Regions from separate parts of the Mangrovibacillus sp. Mu-81 genome, predicted to be linked through region 1. Evidence: riboswitches for the same ligand, from Rfam matches in the RefSeq annotation. Region 1 holds a riboswitch; the other holds the start of a gene.
The links. A riboswitch is a leader RNA that binds a small molecule or an ion and turns the genes downstream of it on or off. The one in region 1 is predicted to bind S-adenosylmethionine.
Positions count from the first base shown of each region.

Region 2: another riboswitch for S-adenosylmethionine. It lies ahead of V6B33_RS10170 (methionine biosynthesis PLP-dependent protein); the one in region 1 lies ahead of V6B33_RS04770 (O-acetylhomoserine aminocarboxypropyltransferase/cysteine synthase family protein).

Region 1 is NZ_JBAJHU010000002.1:206,387-216,269, forward strand. Features, by position in the region: gene V6B33_RS04740 (PDZ domain-containing protein) at 1-302, opposite strand, end outside; gene V6B33_RS04745 (alpha/beta fold hydrolase) at 692-1,720, opposite strand; gene V6B33_RS04750 (hypothetical protein) at 1,734-1,946, opposite strand; gene V6B33_RS04755 (SDR family oxidoreductase) at 1,963-2,724, opposite strand; gene V6B33_RS04760 (S41 family peptidase) at 3,123-4,589, opposite strand; gene metX (homoserine O-acetyltransferase MetX) at 4,850-5,932, opposite strand; gene V6B33_RS04770 (O-acetylhomoserine aminocarboxypropyltransferase/cysteine synthase family protein) at 6,048-7,343, opposite strand; SAM riboswitch class I at 7,584-7,707, opposite strand; gene V6B33_RS04775 (trans-sulfuration enzyme family protein) at 7,794-8,930, opposite strand; gene V6B33_RS04780 (DUF302 domain-containing protein) at 9,346-9,726, opposite strand; gene V6B33_RS04785 (peroxiredoxin family protein) at 9,849-9,883, opposite strand, start outside.
Region 2 is NZ_JBAJHU010000003.1:611,746-621,628, forward strand. Features, by position in the region: gene V6B33_RS10160 (tryptophan--tRNA ligase) at 1-938, shown strand, start outside; gene V6B33_RS10165 (zinc-dependent alcohol dehydrogenase) at 998-2,131, opposite strand; SAM riboswitch class I at 2,369-2,472, shown strand; gene V6B33_RS10170 (methionine biosynthesis PLP-dependent protein) at 2,566-3,687, shown strand; gene metC (cystathionine beta-lyase) at 3,680-4,867, shown strand; gene V6B33_RS10180 (bifunctional homocysteine S-methyltransferase/methylenetetrahydrofolate reductase) at 4,883-6,733, shown strand; gene metH (methionine synthase) at 6,714-9,883, shown strand, end outside.

The DNA.
Region 1 (9,883 bases):
AAATTACTTGTGAGTGCAAATAAAACACTCAATGCCCCTGCGAGCGTGAGCGCAATCACCGGAACCACCAGCCCTGCCCCAACCGTTACAAGGGAAAACAACAAACCAACCCCTATACCATACGAAAAAAGGACCCGCATATCATGATAACCATCCAACAGTCGTGTATGAAAATCCCTTCGTTCCCTTTTCACACGATAATAACCTGTCAATATGGCCAAAAGCACCGACAAAAACAATACCGGGTGCAGAATAAACTTACCTAAAGCTTTCAAGACGTCCAGTAACCAAAGCTCGACCAATGAAACGTCACCTCCTCTTTTAAATTGTTATCTATTATTTTATCAAAATCCACATCTAAAACCTATTGCAATTTTTTTCTGATTCTATTACATTTGAAAGTTATCGTTTATACAGAGAGGAAATGAACGTGGAAATCACCTGTAGAAATGTCACTGGTCTGCAATACTTCGACAGCATCCCCGATATTTTCCCGGGAAATGATGTCGGAATTTCTCCTATTCTAAAGAAAAAAGCCAAGAATGGGAGGGAGTCTCCTCTTTCTCAGCTAATCAGGTCAATGAAAATAGCGATTCCAGAAGTTTTTGAACACCACAAACGCAAATCCCAGATAATCGAATGGGAAATCATCCTGAATGTCACTCTCTAAATAATACATGGCTCGCCTCCTTTATGAGCGTTCATTCAGCCATTCTTTCAAGGCTTGGGGGACGCTGTTTTTTATCAAGCTAGCATGCCCGCCTTCCACCACTTCCAAATGTTTGTCGAGGCTGGAAACGATTTTCAGCAGCGGGGAAGAAATGTCGGCAGGAACCATATGATCGTATTGGGATGAAATCATGAATATATTCGACGAGATATTTTTCAAGTCAATCCGTTTCCCTCCCAGTTCAAAGCCGCCGTTCACCAACACGTTCCTCTTTACGAATAACTCTAGTAAATCCAATGCAAATGCACCTGTCATCGGTATATGATCATTGGTCCATTGGTTGAAACGATACCAATAGTATGTGTGTTCAGAATCGTAAGATTTCGTCAACAGAGAGAGATAAGGTGATAAGTAGATCGGTGAAGTCAACAGGCGCATCCCAGCTTTCACCAGCACACTTGGGATCGTTCCCATGCTTTCGATCAGCGGTTTAACATCCAACTCCCCATTTTTCATAGCTTTGATCCATTCGCTTAATTCCGGAATGGTTTGAAAGTCGATCGGTGTGACGAAGAGCAGGAGATTTTTTACAATGTCCGCCCGCAAAGAGGCATACATGGCTGCGAGCGTGCCACCGAGACAGAAGCCGGCAAGCGAAAGCTGAGCTTGTCCGCTATGCTGGATCGTCTGTTGGATGGCACCGTCAATATACTCAAACAGATAGTTCTCTAGACCGATGGAGCGATCCTCCAAAGAGGGCTCTCCGAATTCATAGAGATAGACATCGTAGCCTTCCTTTAGAAACTGTCCTATCATGCTGTATTCCTTCGTCAAATCAAGAATGCCCGGTTTGTTTATATGTGAATACAGAAGGAACAGAGGAATCCGGCCGTTCGGCTCCCCGGGCGGATAATGCCAGAGCGTGCTGCTTCCCTTCTTCCAAATAGCCTCCCGCGGGTAATTCGGTTTCCATTCTTCATTCATCATGATCGTTTTAATAAACCCTATCCAGCGTTCCAATTCTTTGTTATATTCCAGATTATCTTCCATAGCTTCACCTCCCTCATATGACGTTTTCGATCAAGGTCCTTTGATTGAGAAATTTCAAAAACATCAGCACGTGACCCAGGATTTCGATAATCCCCATGATCGATTCCATTAATTCTTTAAAAGCAGTCACATATTCTCTCTGATTGATTTCTGCTTTGATTGCCTGATTGATTTCCAACTCTGCCTTCGTCCCTGCACGCTTTATTTCTCTATACCATTCATCCATTTTACAAATCTCCTTTTTATGCCATTGCGGATATCCCGCCGTCCACGATTAAAATGTGGCCATTCACATACTGAGAAGCAGACGAGGAAAGAAAAACCGCAATCCCTTTCAAATCTTCCCCTTCTCCGAATCGATTCGCAGGAATCTTCTGCATGATTGCTGCCCCCTGCTGTTCAAAAAGCTGCTTCGTGATTTTAGTAGGAAAGAATCCCGGTGCAATCGCGTTCACCTGAATATTATGCCGGGCGAGTTTTACGGCAAGGTCCTTCGTTAACGTAATGACCGCTCCTTTACTCGCGTTGTAAGGAACCGTATCCATCAATCGGGGATCCGTCCCTCCAAACCCGGTCACCGAAGCGATATTGATGATCTTTCCGGTTTGCTGCCTGATCATGACCTTCGCTACTTCCTGCGAAAACATGAAAGTCCCCTTCACATTCACTTCCATGACCTTGTCCCACTTATCGGGAGGCACATCTACAAACGGTCCCGCCCATGAAGTGCCGCTATTATTGATTAAAATATCAATCCTGCCAAACTCTCTCACCGTCTCTTCCACTACGTTGACCACATCTTCTTTATTCGTGACGTCACAAGCTAAAGCGAGAGACCTCACCCCCAGCTCCAGCAGTGAATCCCTCACTTCCTCACATGCTGAAAGATTTCTCGAGCAAACGACAACATGAGCACCAGCTTCACCCAGCGCAAGCGCCATCACTTTCCCGAGACCCCGTCCGCCGCCGGTCACAATCGCCACTTTCTCTCTTATATCAAACACGATATTCTCCTCCTTTCTATTAAATATGTCTCACTTTATATAATAGATTTTGCTGGAAAAACAGTGCATGAATTCAGGGGAAATAGTAGAATTGATTGATTTGCCTGTGGGGGTGAATGCGGTGGATTGTGAGGGGATGGTGCCTGGCTTGGTTTGGTGGTTTTGAGCCTGGCTCGTTTGTGCCGGTTTGAGCCTGGCTCGATGCGCGGGTTGGTGCCTGGCACAATCTAAAGGATTTGTACCAGGCACCATTAGCCGACTTTGTACCTGGTACAATAACCGGTTTGTGTACCAGGTACACTAAACTCACTATGTACCAGGTACACTCTAATGCCTCACTCCAATCTCCCCCAAAAGAAACAGACCGCCTCCTGTATAGGAAGCGGTCTTGATTCTGGTTACTCGGTTTGAGCCCCGGCCTTTGCAATGCGGTTTACGTATTCGATTGCGGATTGGAGCTGGAGGTCGTTCTTTTCGTTTTGGACTTGCTGGTAGATTTCGGCCTGCAGGTGTTCGGCTGTTTTTGCATCGATGACCCCGTTTGCGTCGAGACCTTGCTGGATTTGGAATTCTTTGACGGCCTGTTCTGTTTTCTTGCTGTAATAGCCGTCTGAACGGTCGAGCATGAATCCGAGGCCTTTCAGCATTTCCTGTGCGTTTTTCACTTGGTCGTTATTCATTTCCGGCTTTAGCGGCTTGTCGAGTTGAAGAGGATGGGCGTAATAGTAGGCCGGTTGTTTGACCGGGATATCCGGCATGATCCCCTTCTTGTGAATCCAGTTCCCGTTCGGGGTGAGCCACTTGTACATGGTCAGCTTGATGTTGCTGCCGTCACCCATCGGAACGGCTTGCTGGACCGTGCCTTTTCCGAAGCTCTTCGTACCGATCAGCGGGTATCCTTCCGTTTCCTTCAGTGCCCCGGCGAGGATTTCTGATGCCGATGCGCTGCCCTCGTCGATCAGGACGACAACCGGATAGGCTTTTTTCTTTTTGTTGCTGGAGAAGGATTTCATGACTTCCCCGCTGCGTTCCTGGATCTGGATGTAAGGCTTCTTGCCTGTTACAAACTCCTGAAGGATCTGTTCGACGCTAGACAGCAGACCGCCCGGGTTGCCGCGGACATCGATCACGAGTCCTTTCACGTTTTTCTTTTCAAGTTCTGCCAGCTGCTTTTTAAAATCGACTGCGGTATTTTCAGAGAATGTGGTGATCTGGATATATCCGGCGGTGACCCCGTTCACTTTTTTCACATCCGAATGGACAGTTTCGACCGGTATATCGTCCCTTTTGACGGCGACTTCAATCGGATCCGACACGCCTTCCCTCAGCACTTCCAGTTTCACTTTGGTGCCCTTTTTTCCTCTTATCTTAAGAGTGGCTTCATACAGATCCAGGCCGTCGATGCTGCTGCCGTCGATTTTGACGATGCGGTCATTCGGTTTCAGACCTGCTTCTTCTGCAGGCGAATTTTTAAAAGGGGCAACGATGACCAGTTTCCCGTCCATCATCGTGACTTCTGCCCCGATTCCTTCAAAGGAAGAATCGAGCGCGTCATTAAACTGTGATGCTGTTTCGGCGTTCATATAGACCGAGTAGGGATCGTTCAAGGTCTTCAGCATCCCTTGTATCGCGCCCTCCACAAGCTCCCCTTTGTTTACATCCTGAAAAAATTTCTCACTGATCAAATCATACGCCACTTCTACTTTATGAAGCTTGTCATTTACTTCGCCTTTGCCGCTGAACTCTGTTAGCCCGTCCCCTGAATCGGTAAAATCAAACAGGGTGACCCCTCCGTACATTCCGCCTGCCCCGATCAGCATGCTGATCACAATTGCAATGATAAGCTTTCTGCCTCTCAACTCCATTTTTCCCCCTCCAACTTGTTGTCATGACTGATAAGAAAAGTGCCGGCTGCCATCGGTTGAAGATTGATTGTCCATTTCCGGATCATTCAGCAGTACTGCTTGTCTCCTTTTTTCACCAAAGTATGGCTCAGCAGCCGGACACTACGAAAAGCGCTGCGATTCTTATCCAAAGAAAAAGACACCACACAAAAACGCGCTGTAGGCGGTGCGATGTCTTTGCTTATTTAACTATATGTTGGAGGGGGACGGGTTATGATACTTTAGCCGTTCACAACGCGATTGGGTTGAAATTGTTTCAGATGGGAGGAAATCATGCTCCCCCATTTCTCGAATTCCACCAGAAAACCGTCATGGCCAAACGCAGTGGAGACAAAATAATGCCTTCCTGACCGAACCTGATGTGTGAAGCTTTCGAGATATTCGGGAGAGTAAATCAAATCACCTTCGTAGCTGACCGTGATCAGTTCAGTTGGATAATTTCCCGCTATGTCATCAAGCGTGCATCCGCGGTTCCTGCTCAAGTCATGCGAATTCATGGCTTTCAGGAGTGTCAGGTAACTGTTCGGATCGAAACGCTTTGCAAGCTTCTTTCCCTGGTAATTCAAATAACTTTCAACTTTAAAAGAAGACTGTGTTTCTTCACGCTTGAAGCGGTCGTCAAAAAGACGTGGTGTCCTGTACGTGACCATCCCGGCCATTCTCGCAATCTCCAACCCTTTCAGGACCGCGCCTGGCAGGTAATGACCGTGTTGAAAATCGGGATCCGATTCGATCGCCTGGATGCCGATATGATTAAATGCCAGCCCGTAGTCGCTGAGAGCTGGTGTGACGGCAAGCGCGAATACTTTGTCGACGAAGGATGGGTACATCATGCCCCACTCCAATGCCTGCATTCCGCCCAAAGAACCGCCGACCACTGCATGAAGATGAGCGATCGACAGTTCTTTCAGAGCAAGATATTGAGCGTTGACCATGTCTCTTACGGTGACGTCCGGAAATTGTCGGCCAAATGGTTTCCCTGTTGCGGGGTTGATGGATGCCGGACCGGTGCTGCCGTCGTTGCCGCCCAGCACGTTAAAAGAAAGAATTGTGTACTCGTCAGTATCCAAGTACGAATGGGGACCTATGAGGCCGTCCCACCACCCTTTGCAGTCCGGCGTCCCTTTTACAAGGTGATTGCCAGTGAGTGCGTGACAGATAAGGATGACCGGTCCTTCCGTCCTGCCGAGCCTTTCATACACAAGCTCCACCTGTTCAAGCGTGCTGCCGCATTCCAAGGTCAGGGATGGGATCGTAATGGAGTTCACTTCATATTGTGTGTTACTGGTGTGCGGGTTCTCCATTCCGTCGCCTCCTTTTTTGGTGAGTGATTGGGGGGGAAGAGGGTCAGATTGAGCTGTCCGCCCCCCATTGTTCTATTTTTTATTTTCAAATGCGTGGCCATTGAAATCGCCCGGATTATACCGGTGATGCAGCCAGTGCCGCTTCGATCGCGTGATCCAGGTCTTCCAACAGGTCTTTAGCCGACTCCAATCCGACCGATAAGCGTACCAATTCTTCCGTAACACCGGTTGAACGCAGTTCCTGATCATTCAATTGCTGATGGGTTGTCGAAGCAGGATGGATGATGAGTGACTTTGCATCCCCCACGTTTGCCACATGTGACCAGAGGGTGATGTTGTCCACGACTTTGCGTCCGGAATCCCTTCCGCCTTTGATGCCGAAGACGACGATCGAGCCTGCTCCTTTTGGCAGATATTTTTGAGCCAGTGCATGTGACGGATGCTGTTCGAGACCTGGATAGGACACCCACGCCACACCGCTGTGCTGATTGAGGTGCTCAGCGATTTTCAATGCGTTTTCCGTGTGTCTTTCGATTCGCAGGTGCAGCGTTTCAAGCCCCTGCAGGAGCAGGAACGCGTTTTGCGGGCTTAAGCACGCCCCGAAGTCACGCAGCAGCTGGACCCTTAATTTTGTAATGAAAGCTGCTTCGCCGACATCGATTCCAAAGCGGATTCCATTGTAGCTTGGATCTTCTTCTACAAAGCCCGGGAATTTCTTGTTATTCCAGTCAAACTTGCCGCCGTCGACCACGAGTCCGCCGATCGCTGTACCGTGGCCGCCAATCCATTTCGTGGCGGAATGGATGACAATGTCCGCTCCCCATTCAATCGGCTTGGTGAGATACGGAGTGGCGAATGTGTTATCGATGATCAGTGGAATTTCGTTGTCATGCGCCACTTTCGCAACAGCTTCAATGTCAAGAACGTGAAGGCTCGGATTTCCGATCGTTTCGGCAAAAACAGCCTTCGTTTTCGGCGTGATCGCGTTCCGGAAGTTCTCCGGATCGGTCGGGTCGACGAAGTGCACCTTGATGCCGTACTTCGGAAGCGTCGTGGAGAAGAGGTTGTATGTTCCGCCGTATAGATTCGTAGCAGCGACGATTTCATCCCCTGCTCCAGCGATATTCAAGATGGACAACGAAATCGCAGCCATCCCGGAAGAAACACCGAGAGCGCCGATCCCGCCTTCCAGCAGGGCAATCCGCTTTTCAAGAACATCGACCGTCGGATTCATGATACGGGAGTAAATATTCCCCTCCTCTTCAAGACCGAATAATTTCGCAGCGTGTTCGCTGTTATCAAATACATATGAAGTCGTCTGGTAAATCGGCACCGCACGTGAACCTGTTGATGGATCGGGCTCCTGGCCCCCGTGAAGTAATACCGTTTCTACATCGAATGATTTTGTCATAATGAATTCCTCCTGGCAATTTGGTTTGTTGGTTTTCCATTGACTTTTTGCGTAGTAATGTTTTGAATGCTTGCAGATTGGCGGTTTCGGGTTTGGATTCATCAGACTTGCGAAATGGTGAGTAGTGAGTAGCGAGCTGCCTTCACCGACCCGGCAATCATTCTAGGAATTTTTTAAGAGAAGAGGAAAAATCAAAAACCCCCTTCCTAAGAAGAGGGTCTAATTTAATAGGCGGTCCTCCTCTTATCTTTCAGACAAATGTCTGCAGGAATTAGCACCTTTTCATGCAGTCGCAGAACTTCCTGCGAGCATGAAGGTTGCCGGGCTTCATCGGGCCTAGTCCCTCCGCCTCTCTGGATAAGAGCGATTAAGTTGTCAATAAGTAGTGCGTTGAAATGAATTATAAAGGCATCTTCACTCAACGTCAAGAGTGTTTTCTGATTTTTTTAATTATTTTATACATTTTGTGATTGCTTCGTTGAATTGGGTGACGATGTCCTCTGCGTCTTCGATTCCTAAAGATATTCGCACGACATATGTGTTTATGCCCAATTTTTCCTGTGCTTCTCTCGGCAGTGCCCGATGTGAAGTGCCGAGCGGATAGGAGACGGTCGTTTCCACTCCTGCAAGGGTCGGCACGATTTTGATCCAGCCGAGAGATTTGAAGAATGTACTGATATCGCATGATGCATCTAGCTCGATGGTCACGATCGCTCCGTTACCTTTTTCAGAAAGATCATGCGGGTAATATACATGTTTTACGTGTTGATTCGTTCTTAAGTTTTCACTGAGCTGGCCGGCGTTATGGGCCTGCGCACCCATGCGGAGGCCAAGTGTTTTTGCCCCTCTTGCAGTCAGCCATGCTTCAAATGGACTTAGATTGGAGCCCATGTTGACTACTTTTTCCCTTGCTTTTTTTACGAGGTCTTCTTTCCCGGTCACGACGCCTGCCGTGATGTCGCTGTGTCCACCGATATATTTGGTGGCACTGTGAGCAACGAGATCGACTCCTTCAAGATAAGGCTGTCGCAAGTATGGAGTAGCGAATGTGTTATCGATGATCGTTTTGAGCTGATGTTTTTCGGCAAGCTCCACCAACTGTGGGATGTCTTCCACCCTCATGAATGGATTGGTGACTGTTTCGCTGTAAAGCAGTTTAGTATGAGGTGTGATGGCGTGTTCAATTTCTTCACGGTTGGTGAAGTCGACGAAAGTTGTCGTGATTCCGAACCCCTTCAACTCTTCCTTCAGCATATGGAAGGTGCCTCCATACAGGTCCTCAGCTGCTACGATGTGGTCGCCGGATTTCACAACCGCAAGTACAGCAGCCAGAATCGCCGACAAGCCTGAAGATGTCGCAACCCCGGCAGACGCGCCTTCAAGTGCAGCTACCATCTGACCTAGTTCGTCCGTGTTCGGATTCCCCGTCCGCGTGTAGAGGTAAGGTGATTTTCCTTCATAGAAACCTTCAAGCTCTTCCAGTGATTGAAATGAAAAAGCGGAAGTCTGGTAGATCGGGGTCGTCTTGCTGCGGATATCCCCGGTTCCTTTTAACTGGCTATGTACGACTTTTGTTGTGAACTTCATGATTGTCATCCTTCCTCTTAGATCAATTGGCTTTAGAAGAGTGTATCATATTCAGAAGATTGTGAGGAAGAGAAATGTTTCGGTTGTCGGATTATTTTTTTGGAGGATGTGGTTGTAGGCTTGGAGATTTTTCGACAAGTTGCGCAATTATCTGGAATCCGGCGCAATAAATTCATATGCGGCTCAAATATTGTGGAAGGGGAGCAATTATCTAGTAACCAGAGCAATTATTGAAAAAGTGGCACAATTATCCTGTAAAGCAGCGCAATTCTTAATCTCAGCCGTACAATTTCACTGTTTAATTTCATGCCGAATACTTATTTATCCTAATCTTACAGAGAAAAATGATAGAATCATGTCAATTTCAAAACAAAAAACCTGCCGCAATTTCCACAGCAGGTTCCTCGCCCATCATCTACACTCGTTCCAAACAACCGATCAAGCGATTTTCAATATTGAGCGCGAGCGTTTTCAGTTCATCATGATCGACGAGCTCGATCAGTTTGCTTGGTTTGGCCATGCCCACTTTCGTCTTGCCGTTTTCTGTGTAGACGGTCACCTTACACGGCAGGAAGTAGCTAACCAGCATGCTCTGTTCGAGGACTTTTTTCGCTTCATGGGGATTGCACACTTCCAGAACGAGCACTTCTTCATCGAATTCCAGGCCTTTGTCTTTAAGTTTCCCGGCAAGATCCAGATTCCATAGAACACCAAAGCTTTCTTCTTTCAGAGCAGCCTCCACCTTCTCCGCTGCTTCCTTTACATTCATCGAAACTTCCTTTGTGTAATGAAACATCCAGTACTCCTCCTTCATTTTCTCTCACATCATAGTGTCTTCAACAATAATATTCCCATACTATTAATATACCTCGTGGAGTATCATTTAAACGTCAAGGGTGAGGGTCGGGCTTTCACGCCTCAGTCCATTCCTTCGACCATTTCATCCATCATGT
Region 2 (9,883 bases), on a different contig from region 1:
GTGCAATAAAACCAGCACTCGAATTTGCACAAAACGAAGAATATATGCCTGCTTATTTCGTAGCGGATTATCATGGACTCACAAAAATACATGACAAAGAGGAAATGAATCTGCTCAGCCGCGGAATTGCTGCTACATGGCTAGCTTTAGGGCTTAATCCTGAGAAAGCGATATTTTACAGGCAATCAGATGTCCCGGATATTTTTGAATTAAGCTGGATATTAGCCTGTTTTTCTCCTAAGGGATTGATGAACCGGGCACATGCATATAAATCCATTGTCGAGGAAAATATCGAGATTGGAAGAGAGGCTGATACAGGAGTGAATATGGGGTTGTTTACGTATCCGATCTTGATGGCTGCGGATATCCTGCTCTTCCAAACTGAAATTGTTCCTGTGGGCAGGGATCAAATTCAGCATGTTGAAATCGCAAGGGACATCGTTGAAAGCTTTAATCATACCTACGGTGACACATTCACACTTCCTCAGTATGTCATTGAAAAAGAAACCGCTGTGCTCCCGGGATTGGATGGACGCAAGATGAGTAAAAGCTATAACAATACCATCCCATTATTCGAGGAACCGAAAAAGCTGCAAAAACTCATAAATAAGATCAAGACAGATTCCAGCCCGCCTGGAGCGCCGAAGGATCCGGATGCATCTGTAATATACTCGTTATATAAAGAATTTGCGACAGACATACAAACCTCAGAAATGAGAAATCGCTTCCTGTCGGGAATTTCATGGGGAGAAGCCAAGAAAGAGCTTTTTGATGTTATGAATGTGTATTTGGAGGAGCCGCGTGACAGATACAATGAGTTGATGGCATCTCCTGAAAAGCTTAATGAAGTTTTACTGCAGGGTGCAGAAAAAGCAAGAAAGAAAACCCGTCCACTTTTGCAAGAGGTGAAAAGGAAAATCGGAATCCTTCATTCTTGAAGAAGAATATAAAAAAGCTGCCATCCCAAGTGATATGGCAGCTTTTCTAATCAAAATTATTATGGTTTTAAAATCACTTTAATATTGCCGTCCGCTTTCTCATCAAAAATATCATAACCCTTTGCCGCCTCTTCAAGTGGTAAACGATGAGTGATGATATCGGTAGGGTCAAATTCGTTGTTTTCTATCATATCATACAATTTAGGCATAAGATGTATGACAGGAGCCTGCCCCATTTTGATGGAGACATTTCTGCTGAAGAAGTCGCCTAAGGGAAAACGGTTTGCCTCCGTCCCATAAACACCTGTCAATTGCACTGTACCGAATTTTCTGACAGCTTGTGAGGCGGTTTTAATTGGACTGATGGTTCCGAATTGATTATCGAAATCTGATCCTAATGTCTCTTCGGGAGGGACGGTACCATCCATTCCTACACAGTCAATGACCACATCAGCGCCTCCTTTAGTAAATTCGTGAAGGACAGATCCGATGTCAGGGGTTTCTTTGAAATTGTATATTTCAGCACTGTTTGTGCGTTTAGCATGATCCAGGCGGTGCTCAACCTGATCAACAGCAATGACTCGATCGGCGCCTTTTAATTTGGCAAACTTTTGAGCCATCAGTCCTATCGGGCCGCTCCCAAGAACAATGACAGTATCCCCTTCTTTTACCCCGCTGTTTTCAACGCTCCAATAAGCTGTAGGTATGACATCCGAAAGGAAGAGGACACTTTCGTCATCGAGGTTACTGGTCTCGGGTACTTTAAATGATGTAAAGTCAGCATAAGGCACTCGAAGATATTCTGCCTGTCCGCCCGGATAACCTCCCATCATTTCAGTAAATCCAAACAGACCTCCTATTTCTCCATGGGGATTGGAATCATCACACTGACTTTCCATCTGATTCTTGCAGAAGAAACACTCTCCACAGCCGATATTGAAAGGGATGACGACACGGTCCCCTTTTTTAAGACTTTTCACTTCGGAACCTGCTTCCTCGACAATCCCCATTGGCTCGTGTCCCACGACATAATCTTGTTGAGGTTCTATCCCGCCGTGGTATAGGTGAAGGTCAGAACCGCATATCCCACTTGCTGTGATTCGCACAATCATGTCTGTAGCTTCCTGGATATCAGGTGTTTCAACTTCTTTGACCATCATCTTTTCTTTCCCTTGGAACGTTACGCCCTTCATAACTGATCACATCCTATTCTAGTATTTATATACATATAGACTTGATGTTGATGAATTAAACATTTGTTTGTTTAACAGTCCATCAATATTTAACAAACTCATCAAATCAATAACTGCTTAAAGCATTAAAAATGACAAAGTATTCATAATTTTCATTGACAATTAATAAAGTATGGTGTAAGTTATGAAGAAGTTATTTCAGTAAAGTGATTGCTGGATTTAATAAAACCAAATAGATTCTTATCCAGAGAGGTAGAGGGACTGGCCCTGTGACACCTCAGCAACCAGCATGGCGCATGGTGCTAATTCCAGCAAGTTGTAATCAACTTGAACGATAAGAGGGAGAATGAACGATAGAAGCCTTCTTATTTTGATAAGAGGGCTTTTTGTTTTTTACCCCTTTTCGTGTAAAAAAGAGAAAAGGAGCTGCAAAGTTGAAAAAACATATCGATACAATTCTCGTTCAATCCGGAAATCGTACGGACGCAGGCACAGGGGCCATCAGCCCCGCCATTCATTTGTCAACAGCATATGAACACAAGGCTATCGGACAATCAACAGGATTTGATTATTCCCGAACTGGAAATCCTACCAGGTCCATAGTAGAAGATACACTTGCTAAGCTGGAAGAAGGACATAGGGCTTTGGCATTCAGTTCGGGGATGGCAGCCATTCAAGCTGTTCTGAGTCTATTCACAACAGGCGATGAATTGATTGTTTCCCAAGATCTATACGGGGGCAGCTATCGTTTATTTCTTCAGTTTGAAAAACAATATGGAATCAGGTTTCATTTCGTGGATATGCATGATGATAGCCGGATTACAGAAAAGTTGAATGGTAGAACAAAAGCGATATTTCTTGAGACGCCAACTAATCCGTTGATGAATGAAACCAGTATTTCAGCCGTTTCCTCCATTGCTCAAGGTCATAACCTGCTGCTGATCGTGGACAACACGTTTTATACCCCGATTCTGCAAAAGCCGATTACAGAAGGGGCGGATATCGTCGTTCACAGTGCTACGAAATATTTAGGCGGTCACAATGATGTCCTTGCAGGGGCGGCCATCGTTAATAGTGAGGAATTGGGTGAGAAGCTCTTCATCATTCAGAATTCCATCGGTGCCGTCCTTTCCCCTTTTGACAGCTGGCTGCTTCTTCGAGGCATGAAAACACTAAGTATAAGAATGGCTCAGCATGAAAAAAATGCAAGGGTAATTTCAGAATACCTGAAGAATCATGATTGTGTGAGTGATGTGCTGTATACCGGCAGAGGCGGGATGCTGTCATTCCGGATTACAAGGGAAGAATGGGTTGGTCCATTTCTGCAGAAACTCAAAGTCATCACGTTTGCTGAAAGTCTTGGAGGGGTTGAAAGTTTCATTACGTATCCGGCTGCACAGACACATGCAGATATACCTGTAATGGAAAGGAATAGGCTGGGAATTTGTAATCGGCTGTTGAGATTTTCAGTTGGCATTGAGCATGTGGATGATATCATTTCGGACTTAGAGAATGTATTTAATCAGTTAAGAGGAGAGGCGATTATTCATGGGTAAAAAAACATATTCACGGCAAACTTCCCTGCTTCACTCTCACGGATATGATGCTCATACTGGAGCGGTTTCTACACCTGTCTATCACGCTACCACTTTTCATCAGAGTAATTTCGATCAGTTTGGCGCCTATGATTACAGTCGTTCAGGAAACCCTACCAGAGAAACGTTGGAAGAGACGATCGCTGAACTGGAAGGCGGTGTAAGAGGCTTTGCATTTTCATCAGGCATGGCTGCGATTTCCACAAGTTTCCTGATCCTTTCCAAGGGGGACCATGTTCTTATTTCGGAAGAAGTATATGGAGGCACTTACCGATTGATTACAGAGGTATTAAACCGGTTTGGTATTCAGTATTCCTTTGTTGATATGAGGGATCTTCATGAAGTTGCCCGTTCGATCAGACCAAATACGAAAGTGATTTATATTGAAACTCCTTCTAATCCATTGCTGAACATAACTGACATTGAAGGAATTGTGAAACTGGCCAAAGCAAATGATTGCTACACATTTTTAGATAATACGTTTATGACCCCGCTGCTGCAGAGACCTTTGTCACTTGGTATTGATGTAGTATTGCACAGCGCGACCAAGTTTCTGGCTGGTCACAGTGACGTCCTTGCGGGACTCGCGGTGACTGGAAACGAATTACTTGCAGAAAAGCTTGCTTTCTTACAAAACTCATTTGGTGCTGTACTTGGGCCGCAGGACAGCTGGCTATTATTAAGGGGATTGAAGACCCTGCATGTCCGGCTTAAACAATCTTCAGAAAGCGCATATAAAATCTCCCGATTCCTGGAGACGAGAGAAGAAGTAGAGGAAGTGTATTATCCGGGATTAAGCTATCACAAAGGACACGAGATCCATGTTCGCCAGGCAGAAGGGCCGGGTGCTGTGTTATCTTTCCGCTTAAAAAGTGAAGTTGAAGTCAGAAGATTGAGTAAAGCAGTGAAGATTCCCGTATTTGCTGTTAGCCTTGGAGCTGTTGAATCCATTCTTTCTTACCCGGCAAAGATGTCACATGCATCCATGCCGCAGCCGGAAAGGGAGCGGCGCGGGATTACAGACGGCCTCTTGAGGTTATCGGTTGGACTGGAAGACACAAACGAGTTAATTGAAGATCTTAAGCAGGGATTGAATTCAATCAAGATAGAATCGATTCATGATAAAATCATCCACTTGTGAAGAAGGAGGGATAATGTGAAACCGCTCATACAATCGATAAAAGAGAAAATTTTGATAGCTGATGGAGCCATGGGGACTTTATTGTATTCATACGGTGTGGATCGATGTTTCGAGGAATTAAACCTTTCCCACCCGGATGAAGTCTTCAAGGTTCATAGAGATTATATAGATGCAGGGGCGGATATCATCCAGACCAATACGTATGGCGCAAACTATGAAAAACTTTCGAGGTACGGATTGGAGGACTCAGTCAAGGAAATAAATACTGCAGCAGTAAGGCTTGCTAAAAAGGCAGCAGGTGACCAAACCTATGTTGCAGGGACCATTGGTGGAATCAGGGCGATAAAACAGAATATATCTCTTGAGGAAATCAAACGAAGTTTCCGTGAACAGCTATACTGTCTGCTGCTTGAAGGAGTCGATGGAATCCTCCTTGAAACGTATTATGATTTTGAGGAGTTGTCGACAGTCGTTAAGATCGCCAAACGGGAAACAGACCTGCCAGTCATCGCGCAGGTATCGATGCATGAACCGGGAGTACTTCAAAACGGTATGAACGTAAATACTGCGCTTCGGGAGCTGGAAAACCTCGGGGCGGATGTTGTAGGGATCAATTGCAGGATGGGTCCGTATCATATGGTTTCCTCCTTGGAAGAAGTACCAATCCCAAACAATGCATTTCTATCAGTCTATCCGAACGCAAGTCTGCCGAATTATGAAGAGGGGAGATTCTATTATTCTGCAGAACCGGAATATTTCGGGAGGATAAGCAATGACCTCAGGAAACAGGGTGCAAGGATAATAGGTGGATGCTGCGGGACCACACCCGAACATATCCGGGCAGTATCAAAGAATTTGTCCAGCAGAGTTCCGGTTACGGATAAAGAGGTAAAAACAAAAAGATGTGTACAGATTACTTCACCCCCTTTAAAAGATAAATTGATTCATCAGAAAGTAAAAGAAAAGAGAACGGTGATTGTCGAGCTCGATCCCCCAAAGCACCTCGATACCAGTCTATTTTTTCAAGGGGTAAAAGCGTTAAAGAAGGAAGGCATTGATGCCGTCACACTTGCAGACAATCCTTTGGCTTCCCCGAGGATCGGAAATGATGCGATTGGGACGATGGTCAAGGAAAGATACGATCTTACGCCGCTCGTACATATCACATGCCGGGACCGTAATTTGATCGGCCTTCAATCCCACTTGATGGGGCTCTGCACGCTGGGGATTCACAATATATTGGCCATTACGGGGGATCCTGCAAAAATAGGGGATTTTCCCGGCGCAGCTTCCGTCTACGACCTTTCTAGTCTGGAATTGATTGAATTGATCAAGCAGAATAATGAAGGAATATCATTCTCCGGTAAATCACTCCGGCAAAAAACACAGTTCTCGGTTGGAGCTGCATTCAATCCGAATTTCAGACATCTGGATGCATCAGTAAAACGACTCGAGAGGAAAATTGAATCAGGAGCGGATTATTTCATATCTCAGCCGGTATTTGGTGTAGAAGAGATGTACCAAATCCATGAAGCGACCAGGCATTTAAATACGCCGATTTTCATCGGAATCATGCCTTTATTGAGTTCCAGGAATGCAGAGTTCCTTCACCATGAAGTACCTGGCATCAAAGTCCCGGTGGAAACGAGAGAAAGGATGAAAAATGCAGGTACCGACCCCGTTCATACAAGGGCAGCGGGAATGGGAATTGCCAAAGAGCTATTGGATTCAGCTCTTGAATTATTTAACGGAATCTACCTGATCACCCCGTTTGTCCGATACGATATGAGTATAGAATTACTTCAGTATATGAAAGAAAAAGCCGGGAAAGAAATGGAGGCTCCATATGGGCAGCACATTATTTGAAGAACAGCTCAGAAAGAAAATACTCGTCCTCGACGGGGCTATGGGAACAATGCTTCAAGAGGCGGGCTTAACACCAGAAGACTTCGGTGGAGAGGAGCTGGACGGGTGCAACGAACATCTTGTCATCACTGCGCCGGAAGTCATTTACAATATCCATTGTGAATATTTACAGGCAGGCGCTGATGTGGTAGAGACAAACACATTCGGAGGCACCCCTATTGTACTTGAGGAATATGGATTAGGTACCCAAGCTTATGAAATAAATAAAACTGCGGCAGAAATAGCAAGAAAAGCGGTAAAATCCTTTACGACTCCCGAATGGCCAAGGTTTGTAGCCGGATCAATGGGACCGACTACCAAAACGTTATCGGTCACAGGTGGAATCAGTTTCGACGCATTGTCCGATAATTACCGCATACAGGCGAAGGGACTGCTGGATGGAGATGTAGATGTACTGTTGCTGGAGACCAGTCAGGATGCGTTGAATGTCAAAGCAGCAAACCTTGGTATCCAGGCTGCGTTCGCAGAAACCGGCAAGGAGGTCCCTATCCTTTTATCAGGCACAATAGAACCGATGGGTACGACACTGGCAGGACAGAACATCGAAGCATTTTATTTATCATTGGAACATCTGAACCCTCTGGCAGTCGGGTTGAACTGTGCGACAGGACCTGAATTCATGCGGGATCATCTGCGTTCACTATCAAATTTAGCGACGACATTTGTCAGCTGTTATCCGAATGCCGGACTGCCTGATGAGGAAGGGAACTATAATGAAACCCCGGAATCACTCAGTCTGAAAATGAAAGGGTTCCTTGAAAAAGGGTGGCTGAACTTGGTTGGTGGCTGTTGCGGGACGACTCCAGATCATATAAGGGCATTATCCGAGCTGGTAAAAGGATATATTCCAAGAGTTCCGAACAACTCACATGCTCACGCTGTCTCGGGTATTGAACCGTTTTTATACGATGACAAGGATAACCGCCCTATATTGGTAGGCGAACGGACGAATGTAATCGGCTCCAGGAAGTTCAAGAGACTGATTGCTGAGAATAAAATTGAAAAAGCATCGGAAATCGCAAGATCACAGGTGAAAAATGGTGCACAGGTCATCGATATTTGTGTTGCAGATCCTGACAGAGAAGAAGCGGAAGATATGGATACATTCATACAGGAAGTTGTGAAAAAAGTGAAAGTTCCTCTTGTCATCGATACAACCGATGAAGAAGTTCTGGAGGCAGCTTTGAAATATTCACAGGGTAAGGTAATTATCAACTCCATTAATTTAGAGGATGGGGAAGAACGGTTCGAAAAGATTTCCCCGCTCATTAAGAAATACGGTGCTGCAGTTGTAGTAGGAACCATCGATGAAAAAGGAATGGGAGTGACAATACAAAGGAAGGTTGATATTGCTCTCAGGTCGCATCAGCTGTTAACGGAAAAATACGGAATCGCTCCCCAGGATATCATTTTTGATCCACTCGTTTTTCCGGTAGGCACAGGTGATGAACAATATATAGGTTCTGCAAATGCAACGGTTGAAGGAATTAAGAGAATCAAGGAATTACTGCCTGAGTGCCCTCATATACTTGGGATCAGCAATGTTTCTTTCGGTCTTCCTCCAGTGGGAAGAGAAGTGCTGAATGCCGTATTTTTATATCATTGCACCAAAGCAGGACTTGATTACGCGATCGTGAATACAGAGAAACTCGAACGGTTTGCCTCCATCCCTCGTGAAGAAGTAGAGCAGGCAGAAAGGCTTCTGTTTGAAACCACGGATGTGGCGCTTGCTTCTTTCACAGAGTTCTACAGAGGGAAGAAGAAGGAATTGAAGGTACCTGTTAATACAATGACTCTCGAAGAACGGCTGGCGCATTATGTCGTCGAAGGCACAAAAGAAGGGTTGATACCTGACCTTGAACTGGCTTTAAAACAATACAATGCCCCCTTGGAGATCATAAACGGTCCATTAATGGAGGGAATGAGCGAAGTCGGACGATTATTTAATGATAATCAGCTGATCGTAGCGGAAGTGCTGCAAAGTGCTGAGGTCATGAAAGCATCAGTAGCTCATCTGGAGCCGCATATGGAACAGAATGAAACATCTTCAACCAAAGGGAAAGTAATCCTTGCTACGGTTAAAGGAGATGTCCATGATATCGGAAAGAATCTGGTAGACATTATTCTGAGTAATAATGGGTATGACGTGAAAGATTTGGGAATTAAAGTGACCCCTCAGGAATTGATTGAAGTGATTAGAGCGGAAAAGCCAGATATTGTGGGGCTTTCAGGTCTCCTGGTAAAATCCGCACAACAGATGGTCATTACAGCACAAGATCTAAGACAATCGGACATTTCTGTTCCAATCGTTGTAGGAGGTGCAGCCCTGACCAGAAAATTCACATCTTCAAAAATTGCCAAGGAATATGAAGGGCTCGTTCTGTATGCCAAAGATGCCATGGATGGATTAAGCATCATCAACGGTGTCCGGGATGAAAGGACCCGTAAGAAATTGGAGGAAGAAAGCCGACAGAGACTCAATGAAGTCAAACTCACTACAGAAAAGGAAACAAGGAATGATGCATCGGTTACGGTAAAGGTCCGGTCGAAAGTATCTAAAGATGTGCAAGTACATGTTCCACCTGATTTAAAGCCGCATACCATTAAAGACTTTTCTTTGGATCAAATACAACCCTATATTAATCAGCAAATGCTGCTGGGTCATCACCTCGGGATCAAAGGGAAAGTCTCAAGGCTGCTCCAGGAGAAAGATGAACGGACACTGCGAATAAAGAAAGTAACCGATCATTTATTTGAGAAAGCAAGAACAAATGGGCTGATTCACGCTGCAGCACTGTATCGTTTTTTCCCGGCTCAATCTGACGGGGACGATGTCGTCATTTACGACCCAAATCACAAAACGAGAGAAATTGAACGATTTCATTTTCCAAGACAAGTTAACAACCAGCATCTCTGTTTGGCAGATTATCTGCGCCCTGTCGGAAGCGGTGAAATGGATTACGTAGGGTTCTTTGCAGTGACAGCCGGCAGACGAATCAGAGAATGGGCGGCATCATTAAAACAAGAAGGGAAATTTCTTGAGAGTCATGCCATCCAGGCATTAGCGCTTGAGACTGCTGAAGGACTCGC